DNA from 2 places in the Candidatus Contubernalis alkaliaceticus genome. Region 1 is predicted to be linked to the other one. Evidence: a T-box and tRNA genes for the amino acid it is inferred to sense, from the RefSeq annotation. Region 1 holds a T-box; the other holds one or more tRNA genes.
The links. The T-box of region 1 lies ahead of metG (methionine--tRNA ligase). A T-box ahead of a tRNA ligase gene usually reads a tRNA of that ligase, here a tRNA-Met.
Positions count from the first base shown of each region.

Region 2: it encodes a tRNA-Met, which carries the amino acid that the T-box ahead of metG (methionine--tRNA ligase) is inferred to sense. The anticodon was not compared.

Region 1 is NZ_CP054699.1:1,669,572-1,675,591, reverse strand. It holds gene HUE98_RS08260 (DUF3795 domain-containing protein) at 1-255, shown strand, start outside; gene HUE98_RS08255 (alpha/beta fold hydrolase) at 337-510, opposite strand; gene HUE98_RS08250 (zinc metalloprotease) at 788-1,504, shown strand; gene HUE98_RS08245 (alpha/beta fold hydrolase) at 1,607-2,266, shown strand; gene HUE98_RS08240 (hypothetical protein) at 2,276-2,575, shown strand; gene HUE98_RS08235 (alpha/beta fold hydrolase) at 2,615-3,706, shown strand; T-box leader at 3,834-4,103, shown strand; gene metG (methionine--tRNA ligase) at 4,163-5,791, shown strand; gene HUE98_RS08225 (hypothetical protein) at 6,019-6,020, shown strand, end outside.
Region 2 is NZ_CP054699.1:3,078,394-3,084,413, forward strand. It holds gene rplL (50S ribosomal protein L7/L12) at 1-305, opposite strand, end outside; gene rplJ (50S ribosomal protein L10) at 405-932, opposite strand; ribosomal protein L10 leader region at 951-1,079, opposite strand; gene rplA (50S ribosomal protein L1) at 1,107-1,817, opposite strand; gene rplK (50S ribosomal protein L11) at 1,880-2,305, opposite strand; gene nusG (transcription termination/antitermination protein NusG) at 2,326-2,850, opposite strand; gene secE (preprotein translocase subunit SecE) at 2,891-3,112, opposite strand; gene rpmG (50S ribosomal protein L33) at 3,152-3,301, opposite strand; tRNA gene HUE98_RS15270 (tRNA-Met) at 3,663-3,739, opposite strand; tRNA gene HUE98_RS15275 (tRNA-Thr) at 3,744-3,819, opposite strand; tRNA gene HUE98_RS15280 (tRNA-Met) at 3,830-3,906, opposite strand; tRNA gene HUE98_RS15285 (tRNA-Gly) at 3,940-4,013, opposite strand; tRNA gene HUE98_RS15290 (tRNA-Tyr) at 4,027-4,112, opposite strand; tRNA gene HUE98_RS15295 (tRNA-Thr) at 4,148-4,222, opposite strand; gene sigH (RNA polymerase sporulation sigma factor SigH) at 4,277-4,927, opposite strand; gene HUE98_RS15305 (NYN domain-containing protein) at 5,012-5,527, opposite strand; gene rlmB (23S rRNA (guanosine(2251)-2'-O)-methyltransferase RlmB) at 5,555-6,020, opposite strand, start outside.

The sequences.
Region 1 (6,020 bases):
TATGAGTGCAAAGCTTTTCCCTGCAAAAGATTGAAATCTTTGGATAAACGCTACCGCACAAAATACCATATGAGCATGATAGAAAATCTTAAATTTATTAAAGAAAATGGCCTGGAGGGATTCCTGAAAAAGGAAGAGGAAAAGTGGCAGTGCCCGGAATGCGGCACAGTGATATGCTGCCATAACGGACTGTGCTTGAATTGTAATCTTGAAACATTACAACGGAATAAAAAATACCGCTGGAATGAGGAATAGGCTTATAGCCTCAGTTACATCCTCACGCGTCAATAGGCCCTGGGAGAATGTAACGTTTATTCAGGTAATAGCGGCAGTAAATCATTCTACATTTTGTCGTTCTTTCAGAAAATCTAACAAAATCTTGTTCAATTCCTCCGGTTTGTCCTGGTTGACAATATGATGTGCGTTTTCAACCATCTTCAGCTGGCTTTCAGGCCGGTCTGCATACCATTTTAACAGACATATTTTTAATGAAACTGATGTTCTTTTCAATATTCAATGCTTTAAATTGCCTGAGGTTTTTGACAAAAAACCTGCCGTGTCTTGACACGATCAACGCTTACGTCATTATTGCAGGGAATTTTATTCCTGTGTAGAATATTTTATACCAAATACATATTAACCGTATACCAACCCCGGCCGCAACCTCTGGGTCTTCGTGGGCACCGATTCCGGTTTCGAAGGAAAGACCACACTGTAAAATACATGGATCAAGGTCAACATTGTTTTAGTTGACTATATTCTTTTGATTGAAAGGTGTAGAAGCTAGATGATAGATGTATTATTATTTTTGTTGATGTTTATTGTTAGCTATCTTATTTCTGGAGTTATTCACGAGTTAGGACACATATTAGCTGGTCTTCTCCAGGGATTTAAATTTTTTTTGTTAGTTGTAGGTCCTTTTGGACTAAAGCGTAATGAGGATGATAGAATTGTTTTTTATATCGAAAAGAACTATACGTTTTGGGGTGGTATTGGAGGAGTATTTCCACAGAATGAAGACAACGATAGTTTTGAGAAGTTTGGCAAAGTGCTGCTTTTTGGACCCCTGACATCAATAATATTTGGCCTGCTAATGTTACCGTTAGCAATTCTAACGGATAGCAATATTTTTGTTTGGTTAAGCGCAATGCCGATAGGTATGGGCGTTGCATCCCTTATTCCAGGGAAGATGGGCGCATTTTATACAGATGGTGGCAGATGGTTGAGAATGAAAAGAGAGCATACAAGAAAAGTCGAACTCGCTTTGTGGAATGTTATTCGAAAAGCGGGATTCAACGAAAATTATGCGGATATAAATTTAGACGATGTATGTGTTTTAATTAATGATAAAGAACAAAACATCAAATACTTGGGGCATTACTTTTTATACCTGCATTACAAAGAAAAAAACAATATAGAACAGGTAGAGAAACAAAAATATCTTCTCAAAGAGTTGTCATCACAAGTATCAAAACAAATGCTAAAGGTATATCCTGTCGAGTAATAATCCATTAGCTGGATTAACTGCTCATATATAGCAGAGCCGTCAGTGGTGCTGCAGGTCTTTACCAGCGGAAAGATCTATGTGGGGAAAGAGTGAGTAAGTGTGAACATATTAGAGATAATTTTCATAATTCTTTTAATTGTATGTGGCTTGATAGGAATTCTCCTGGTCACTTCTACCATAAATCATAACTACCAACTGCGAAAAGAAGCCAAAAAATATCCGCCACCAGGGAAGCTAGTCAAAGTAAAGAATCACAAAACTCATATCTATGTAGACGGTCACGGGGATAATACATTGATCTTCATGTCTGGTCATGGGACCACCAATCCAACTATAGATTTTAAACCTTTATGGATGAGAATGGTGGATGAATATCGAATTGCTGTAGTAGAAAAGGCGGGTTATGGTTGGAGTGAAACGTCATCAAGCCCAAGAGATATTGATACCATGCTTAAAGAAACCAGGCAAGCTCTGGAATTTGCCGGAGAAAAAGAGCCATATGTACTGGTTCCTCACTCAATGTCGGGTTTAGAAGCAATATACTGGGCACAGAAATATCCCTATGAGGTAAAAGCAATCATTGGGCTTGATCCAACGGTTCCTGATTTTGTTGACCAATCTCTACAAATGCCTCACAAAACTCAATTATATTTCATGTATTTAGTATCAAGAATGGGTTTATCCCGATTCATGCCTGAGTCTGAAGTAGAAAAGACTTTCCCCCTAATGAAATCTAAAGACCTGACCAACGAAGATTAAGAACAGTACATGGCAATACTTTATAAAAGTGCCTATTCCAAAAACATGTTAAGCGAAATTGACTTTTTGTTGGACAATGCAAAAAAAGTACAAGCCAATAAAATTCCAATTCATACGCCTATATACTTTTTTATCTCTGACGGTAAAGAAGTTCCAGGGACTAATTGGAGAGAATTGCTGTCTAACTATGTGCTGAAGATTGATGTGGGAAAATACAAATACCTTGACTGTGGTCATTATCTTCATCATAAAAAAGCGGATACTATAGTTGATGAGATAAAGGCCTTTATCAGACAAATTAAAATGTGATTGTTAACATTTAATTCTGAGAACAGGGAGAACTAAACAATGCAGAAAACAAAGAAGATTCTTCAATACATTATTATCTTCATTACCACCCTGTCGGTTATATTAATAGGAACAGGCCTTCTTTATATATCTTATGAAAAACACCAGGTTCGCAGGGCCTTTGCCATCGATACCGTCAACGGTATTGAAACTCTGGAGCCAGTCGTCCTGGGTGAGGTTGAACAGTGGATATCTATTCGAGGAACTAATACCCAAAATCCTGTGCTTCTTTTCCTCCACGGTGGACCTGGAGGTTCTGCCCTGCCTAATTTGCGGCATTTTCACCGGGAGTTGGAGGAGCATTTCACACTGGTCAACTGGGATCAGAGAGGTGCCGGCAAATCATATTCTGTCCGTATCCCTGAAGATTCTTTTACTATTGACCAGTTCGTCTCAGACACACACCAGCTGACCCTGCTTTTAATTGAACGTTTCGAAACAGACAAAATATATCTCATGGGCCACTCCTGGGGCACTATTATCGGGATGAAAGCAGTTTACCAGCGTCCTGAACTATACCATGCCTATTTTGGCACTGCCCAGGTAGTCAATCCTGCAAAGGGGGAAGCCATATCCTACCACTACACTTTGGAGTCAGCTTACGCTGACAATAATAACAAGGCTGTAGAAGAGCTGAGGGCAGCCGGTGCTGCTCCTTATGAATTTGACGATACATTTTGGGACAAACTACTGGTTCAACGTAAATGGCTCTCATATTACGGCGGTAATGTACACAATAATAAGAATCTGTTTTCGGACTCATTAAACCTCTTTGCTCCGGAATACAGCATCATAGATTTCTTTAACCTTAAGCGGGGCAATCAGTCCTCGGTATACTATCTATGGGATGAACTGTTAACGGTAAACCTCATGGAACAGGTCACTGAGGTGGAGATTCCTGTCTACTTTATTACAGGCAGGCACGATTATATCGCACCCTTTGAACTAGTGGAAGAATACTACCATCATTTAAAAGCCCCTTCCAAGGAACTCATATGGTTTGAAAATTCAGCCCACAGCCCTATCTTTGAAGAAATTGAACTTTTTCAGCAAATTCTCGTCCAAAAAATTCGCCATGAACCTGAAAATTGACTATTCTAAAAAAAGAATAAATTAAAAAAAACAACAAAAAAAGTTACTGGAAGGTACAATTATAAAAAAATCAGATAAATGTTGACATTATAACTTAGCAATACTATACTAAAGAAATCAATAATGTTTAAAAACGATGAAGAGGAAGAGTAAGAAGAGGATTTCTTTTACAGAGAGCCCCGGCCTGCTGAAATGGGGTAAAGAGTATTCTTTTGAACATGGCCTCTGAGTTGCACTTCGAACCCTTTTTACGGGCGTAGGCTGTGCCGGTCTCTCTCGCACCCGTTATAGTGCTAGAGTATAAACACATTGTTTATGTGTCGTACTCGAAGAGGTCAATGCCGTGAGGTATTGGTAAAATGGGGTGGTAACACGGGAATCTGCTCTCGTCCCTTAGATTTTTCTAAGAGACGAGAGTTTTTTATTGTTCAAAAATATATTTGAGAGGTGAATAGTATGAATATATTAATCGGTGGAGCCTGGCCTTATGCAAATGGTTCCCTTCATCTGGGACACATCGCCGCACTGCTTCCGGGAGACATTCTGGCCAGGTATTACCGTCTAACTGGCAAAAACATATTGTATGTGTCCGGAAGTGACTGCCACGGCACTCCTATAGCCATACGGGCCAGGCAGGAAAAGGTATCCCCAAAAGAAATCGCAGACCGCTACCATGAAGAATTTGTTGAATGCTTTCAAAAGCTGGGATTTTCTTATGATTTATATACCCGCACCGACCAGGAATATCATCACCGGCTGGTTCAACAACTGTTTTTAACCCTGCTTGAAAAGGGCTTAATTTACCCCAAAACAATAAAGCAGACTTATTGTATAACCTGTGAGCAGTTTTTACCCGATCGATTTGTGGAAGGCATATGCCCATACTGCTTCAACCAAGCCCGGGGAGACCAGTGTGATAACTGCTCCGCAATCCTGGACCCCATAGATTTGAAAGATAAGAAATGCAGCCTGTGCGGGAGTTCACCATCGGTTAGAGATACGGAGCACTTTTATTTGGCTTTGTCAAAATTTCAACGGGACCTGGAAGAATATCTGAACAGTCATGATGACTGGAGAGAGAATGCCCTCCAGCTGACAAAGCGGTACCTGAGGGAAGGGTTACAGGACCGTGCAGTGACTAGAGACTTAACCTGGGGGATTGATGTGCCCCTGAAGGGCTTTGAAGGAAAGAAAATTTATGTGTGGATTGAAGCAGTATGGGGCTATTTTACTGCAGCCAGGAGATGGTGTGAACTCAAGGGCGTCCCTTGGGAAACGTACTGGAGGGGAGATGTGACCGCCTTTTATGTACATGGTAAAGACAATATTCCTTTTCACACGTTAATATTACCTGCCTTACTCAAGGGGTATGATGATCTGCATGTTCCTGACCAGATAATTTCTAGTGAATATCTGACTATTGAAGGAAGAAAATTATCAACCAGCAGTAATTGGGCAGTCTGGGTCCCATATATCTTACAGAATTATCATCCTGACTCGATTCGTTACTACCTTACTATAAACGGGCCAGAAAAACGCGATTCTGATTTTTCATGGCGGGAGTTTATTTACAGCCATAACGGGGAATTGTTAGGGGCATTTGGAAACCTGGTCAACAGGAGCCTGGTCTTTATTCATAAATCTTTTGAAGGAAAGGTTCCTGAAGGAACTGTCAATAAAGAAATACACAGCCAGATTGATGTACTGTACAGACAGACAGGAAACAAAATTGAATCGGGGGAGTTCAAGGGTGCGTTAGAGCAGATCTTTCAATTCATAAGGAAATCAAATAAATATTTTGATGAGCGCCAGCCGTGGGTTACAATAAAGCAGAATCCATCAGATTGTGCGGACACTATTTACACCTGCGTTCAGATTATTGCCAATTTATCTAATCTGCTGTCTCCCTTCATCCCTTTTAGCTCCAAAAAGATAAGGGAGTTTCTGAGTATCCCTGAAAATACCTGGCAGTATACGGCAGTTTCTCCACTGCAGCCGGTCAATCAGGTGGAAATACTTTTTCAACGGATAAATAAGAAAAGAATTGAAGAAGAGGTTAATAAACTAAAGGGCAGTACTGTCTAATGGGGCTCAAGCAAAAAACTGTGGGTATTAATTGTTTAGACGAAGGGAATGATGTATAATAATTTCAATGATATACATCGAATATAATTTCCTGCAGCCAATCACGTAAACACGGGGCCAATGGGAAAGGTGGTAAAATGAAATGTGAAGGATTTTGATAACTTTTTTTTTGGTTGTCAGTAGCGTAAACTAAGATACGTTAAAATTAAAGATAGGAGCTATATCAAAT
Region 2 (6,020 bases), 1.4 Mb from region 1:
CCAACTTTTTCCTTCACAGGTTTGGGGGCTTCATCCACCAGAGCCTTAGCTTCCTTTAAACCCAGTGCAGTAATTTCCCGAACCACTTTAATCACTTGAATTTTCTTTTCTCCGGGACCGGTGAGAATTACATCAAACTCCGTCTGTTCCTCTGCTGCTTCTGCTACCGCTGCAGGGGCTGCAGCCGCCGCTGCGGGAGCTGCTGCGGACACGCCAAATTCCTCTTCAAAAGTCTTCACCAATTCCGATAACTCTAATACGGTCATTCCTTTAATAATTTCCATTACTTCTGCTATTTTAGACATTTTTTAACCTCCTGATATGTTTTAAATTTTTCAGGATGAATTATTATTCTTCAACCTGTTTAAAATGATAATCTTAAAAAAATCTTTTCAGCTCTAACCTTAAGCCTCCTGCTCTTTCTGTTCACTAATAGCCTTAAGGGCATAAACGGTTTTAAGCAGTAAACCCTGCATGGCATATGCTATACCATAAACCGGAGCCTGCATACCACCCACTACCATGCCCAGCAGCACTTCCCTGGAGGGAAGGTCCGCCAGCGCCTTAATTTGTAATATGTCAATGATTTTTCCATCCAGCAGCCCACCTTTAATTCCCAGCTTGTCATTCTCTTTGGCAAAAACTGATAAAATCTTAGCAGGAGCTACCGGATCCTCTTGACTATAAGCAATGGCCGTAGGACCCTGCAAAAATTCACTTAAATCCTCATATCCAGCTTCCTTGGCTGCAATCCGGGTAAGTGTGTTTTTTACTACAGAATACTCAATCCCCTCCTGGCTCAACTTGTTCCGTAAATCATTTATCTGAGAAACATTCAGGCCCCGGTAGTCGGTTAAAATAACCGCTTGGGATTGGGCGATCTTGTTTTTAATCTCTTCTACTACCTTTTTCTTCTTTTCCTGGACAACCATTTGTTTCACCTCCTCCAGGTCAAAAATAATAAAACCCCCGCAGACATACGGAGGTACAAATTTCTAATAAGAAATTTACCGACCTCGGCAGGATTGGATTAAGCCCGATAGGACACCTGCTGTCTACAGCCTAAATCAAAAATGAAATTAAATATATTCAAATGTCTGCGAATCCTACCTTACTTTCCCCAACAGGGCTGCCTTTTGAGGGCTCACCTTAACCCCCGGCCCCATGGTGGAAGAAACAGTAATACCTTTTAGGTACTGTCCTTTGGCTCCAGAGGGTTTTACACGGATTAACGTATCAATCAATGTATAAAAGTTTTCCAAAAGCTTCTCCGTTTCAAAGGATGCTTTACCAATGGGAACATGAATCAATCCTGCTTTTTCCGTGCGATATTCTACCTTACCTGCCTTAAAGTCGTTGACTGCTTTGCCAACATCAAAGGTAACGGTACCGGTCTTGGGATTGGGCATCATACCCTTAGGCCCTAAAATCCTACCTAGTTTTCCCACCAAAGCCATGGTATCAGGCGTGGCAATAGCAATATCAAAACCCAACCAACCCTCTCCCTGAATTTTGGCTACCATATCCTCGGCACCCACAAAATCTGCTCCAGCCTCTTCAGCTTCCTTGATTTTATCTCCTTTGGCAAAAACCAAAACCTTTACTTCTTTACCTGTACCATTGGGAAGAACCACCGCACCTCTGACCTGCTGATCAGCATGCTTAGGGTTAACACCCAGCTTCACAGCAATCTCAACAGTCTCATCAAATTTAGCGGTAGCCAATTTTTTCACCATTTCCAGAGCTTCTTCTGGTTCATATTGCATATCTCTGTCCACCATCTTTTTGGCTTCCAGGTATCTTTTGTTTGATGCCATTTTAAAAAACCTCCCTGTGGTACCAGCGAGCCATTGGCTCTCCCACTTATTAATTATTATTTTTACTTTTCAACGATGATTCCCATACTCCTGGCAGTACCTTCGATAATTTTCATAGCAGCTTCGATATCGTTGGCGTTTAAATCCACCATCTTAGTCTCCGCAATCTCCTTAATAGCAGAGCGGGGAAGGGTAGCTACCTTTACCTTGTTGGGTTCACCAGAAGCCTTTTCCAGTCCGGCTGCTTTTTTCAATAGAACGGCTGCCGGAGGAGTTTTAGTGATAAATGTAAAGGAACGATCCTCAAAAACAGAGATTTCCACCGGTATAATCAAGCCTACCTGGGCTGAGGTCCTCTCGTTAAATTCCTTACAAAATGCCATGATATTCACCCCATGCTGTCCCAATGCAGGGCCTACAGGAGGAGCCGGAGTTGCTTTACCGGCGGGAATTTGTAGTTTAATTAATCCAATAATCTTTCTGGCCATTATTCTTTCCATCCACCTCCTTACATTTTCTCTACTTGATCATAGTTCAGTTCCACAGGCGTCTCTCGGCCAAACATAGAAACCAGAACTTTGAGCTTCTGTTTATCATTATATACTTCCTTTACTACCGCAATAAAATTAGCAAAAGGACCCTCAATCACCCTGATCTGTTCCCCGGCATCAAAGCGGGCTCTGCTTCTGGGCTCAACTTCGCCCATCTGCTTTAATATTTGCTGCACTTCAGCTGCCGCCAAAGGTACGGGCTTGGATCCCGGGCCTACAAAACCAGTTACCCCTGGAGTATTACGCACCACATACCATGAATCGTCTTCCATAATCATCTCTACCAGTACATAACCAGGGAAAACCTTTCTCATGATAGATTTGCGCTTTCCGTCTTTAATTTCAATTTCTTTTTCCATGGGCACCAGAACTCTAAATATCTTGTTCTGCATTTCCATGGAATCCACCCGTTTTTCCAGGTTTGTCATTACCTTATTTTCATAACCGGCGTATGTATGTACTACATACCATTGTTTTTCAATTTCCATAATTACAGTTCCTAAAATACCTTTCCCTCCTTGATCATTGGATTACCAACCTCAACAATGCATTAAAACCGGTATCCAAAAACCAAAAAAATACTCCAACAGAAGCTATTGCAATGAAAACGATTACGGTAAAAACCGTAAGCTCCTTGCGGGTTGGCCAATGAACTTTCTTCATTTCAACCTTGACATCTTTAAAGTGCTTGTTTATCTTTTGAATGCCCTTTACTTCTTTTTTGGTTTTAGCTGGAGCACCCATAACTTCACATCCTTTAATCTGACTTTAGCTGAACAAGCTCTATCGGGTCTCCCGGTGCAAGGTATGCTTGTCACAGAAACGACAGTATTTATTCATTTCCATTCTGTCAGGATTAGACCTCTTATTCTTCATACTGTTATAATTTCTCTGTTTACATTCCGTACAAGCCAAAATTATTTTTACTCGCATTTTGCACACCCCCAGGATTATAGCTAAATTAGACTTTATCTTTGGTATTTATTAAACTTAAAGTTCGTCACTCTATCAAATCTACCACAATTTATAGGGAATGTCAACATTTTGGCCTTCAATCTTTACCGGGCAAAACACTGATAATACTGGCTTTTTGGTAAGTTGGTTTAGCAATGTGAGGTGTAATTACTTAGTATGTTAATTATTGTAAATTTTATACTGTATTGATGTAATTATTTTACTAAATTTTTCAAGCCAGGATAAATTGAGATTAGATATGGACAAAAAGAAATCAAAATAAAAAAACTACCCTACAAAAAGAAAAAGCCTGATAGTAACGTTACCAAGCCTTTATATGTGGTAGCGGCGCAGGGACTTGAACCCCGGACACTACGGGTATGAACCGTATGCTCTGACCACCTGAGCTACGCCGCCATATTGGAGCTCACGACCGGACTTGAACCGGTGACCTTATCCTTACCAAGGATACGCTCCACCTCCTGAGCTACGTGAGCTTAAATTTTTTGGTTGCGGGGGCAGGATTTGAACCTGCGACCTCCGGGTTATGAGCCCGACGAGCTGCCTGACTGCTCCACCCCGCGTTGTTAAAATTGTATTATAGCCAGGACATATCCTGGAGCGGGTGATGGGAATCGAACCCACGCGACTGGCTTGGGAAGCCAGGGCTCTGCCATTGAGCTACACCCGCAAAAATGTCATTATGGTGGAGAGAGGAGGATTCGAACCTCCGAAGGCGCTGCCAACAGATTTACAGTCTGCCCCCTTTGGCCAACTTGGGTATCTCTCCATATTTTAAACTGTTCTATTAAAGTTAATCTTCCTTGGAGCCGACGATGGGACTCGAACCCGCAACCTGCTGATTACAAGTCAGCTGCTCTTCCATTGAGCTACGTCGGCCAATCGCAACATTTTAAATTATACAAGGTATCAAATGAAAAGTCAAGTCCTCTTTTAACTTTCTCGAATTTCCAAATATTTTTCAAGTTTTCTTTTGACTCTCTGCAGTGCGTTGTCTATAGATTTCACATGCCTTCTCAGTTCTACAGCAATCTCCTGATATGATTTACCCTCCAGGTAAAGCATCAAAACCTTCCATTCCAGGTCGCTCAGGATCTCCCCCATCTTAAACTCGATATCATCGTATTCTTCCCTGTTAATCATCAGCTCTTCCGGGTCAGTGATTTTTGCCCCGGACAAAATATCCAGAAGAGTTCTATCTGAATCCTCGTCATAAATAGGCTTGTTCAAGGATACATATGAATTAAGAGGTATGTGTTTTTGCCGGGTAGCCGTCTTAATAGCCGTGATTATCTGCCGGGTAATGCAAAGCTCTGCAAAAGCCCGGAAAGACGACAGCTTGTCCCCTTTAAAATCGCGAATTGCTTTGTATAGCCCAATCATTCCTTCTTGTATAATATCTTCCCGATCAGCGCCAATTAAAAAGTATGACCTTGCTTTAGCTTTGACAAAATTCTTGTACTTGTTAATCAAGTATTCTAAAGCGACCGAACTTCCTTCCTTTGCCTCCTCGGCAATTTCCTCGTCGGTCTTGTAATCATACTCCAAAACCACCTCACGGATATCTTGTTGGGCATTTGACATAGCCTCGCCTCCATTTTTTTTGGGGATATGGCAGTTACAAAATAATTATAACTTAATCCCTTGTTAATCGTCAAGGTCTTAAATTCACTTACCTCGACGCCACTGTTCCAGTTTCTCTTTAACCTCTTTTTTAAGAAGCTTATCCAGAGGATTTCTAGTTGACAAAAAAATGTTTTCAGTATAGTTTATGCTGATATCCTGCTTAACTAAATCCAAAAAGCTCTTTAACTCCGAAGGCGTAATCCTGTTGGCCCCTCGACTAAAGATGGTCTGCTGTTCTGTCTGGTCTGAAGTAGCTACCCATATATTTATATTAGAGCTCCCTTTAAAATTATGCGTAATTCTTTCAATAACATTGTCCGCTCTTTCACCTTCTCGGGTATATATAACCTCTATAATATCCACCATCTCCCGGCTCTCTGTTCCGCCAGGTACCAGGTGAGCATCAAAAACTACTGTGAGTTTGTCCCACATATCATTGAATTGAGAAAGATTATAAATCAACCTGTATCGGGCAAAATCCATATCCTCCACAGCCAGTTCACGCAGCTCTTGCCAGGAATTGATAATATTATATCCATCAATAATTAAATATTCCAAAACATTTTCTCCTTCAAAAGGGACTGCCTAATTTCCCCTCTGCCTGAGCACTTCATACATCAGTACCGCACCTGCTGCCGAAGCATTCAGTGAATTTATTTTCCCCCTCATGGGTATATTTACCAGGTAATCACATTTTTCTTTCAGCAGGCGGCTGATTCCCTTACCTTCACTGCCCAACACCAAAGCCAATGGAATGCGGTAATCCACCCTATGATAAATTTTAGATCCTGAAGCATCAGTACCGAATATCCAAAATCCCTTTTTCTTCAGCTGCTCCACCAAAGAATTCAAATTTTTTTCCAAAGCAATGGGTATATAAGAAGCAGCGCCGGCGGATGCCTTGAAAACAGCAGAAGTAACCTGAGCAGAACGGCGGGAGGGAATCACCACCCCGTGGGCACCCACAGCCTCTGCGGTACGAATAATAGCCCCCAGGTTTTGTGGGTCTTGAATCTGATCTAAAAGAACCAAAAAGGGCTTCTCTTCTGTT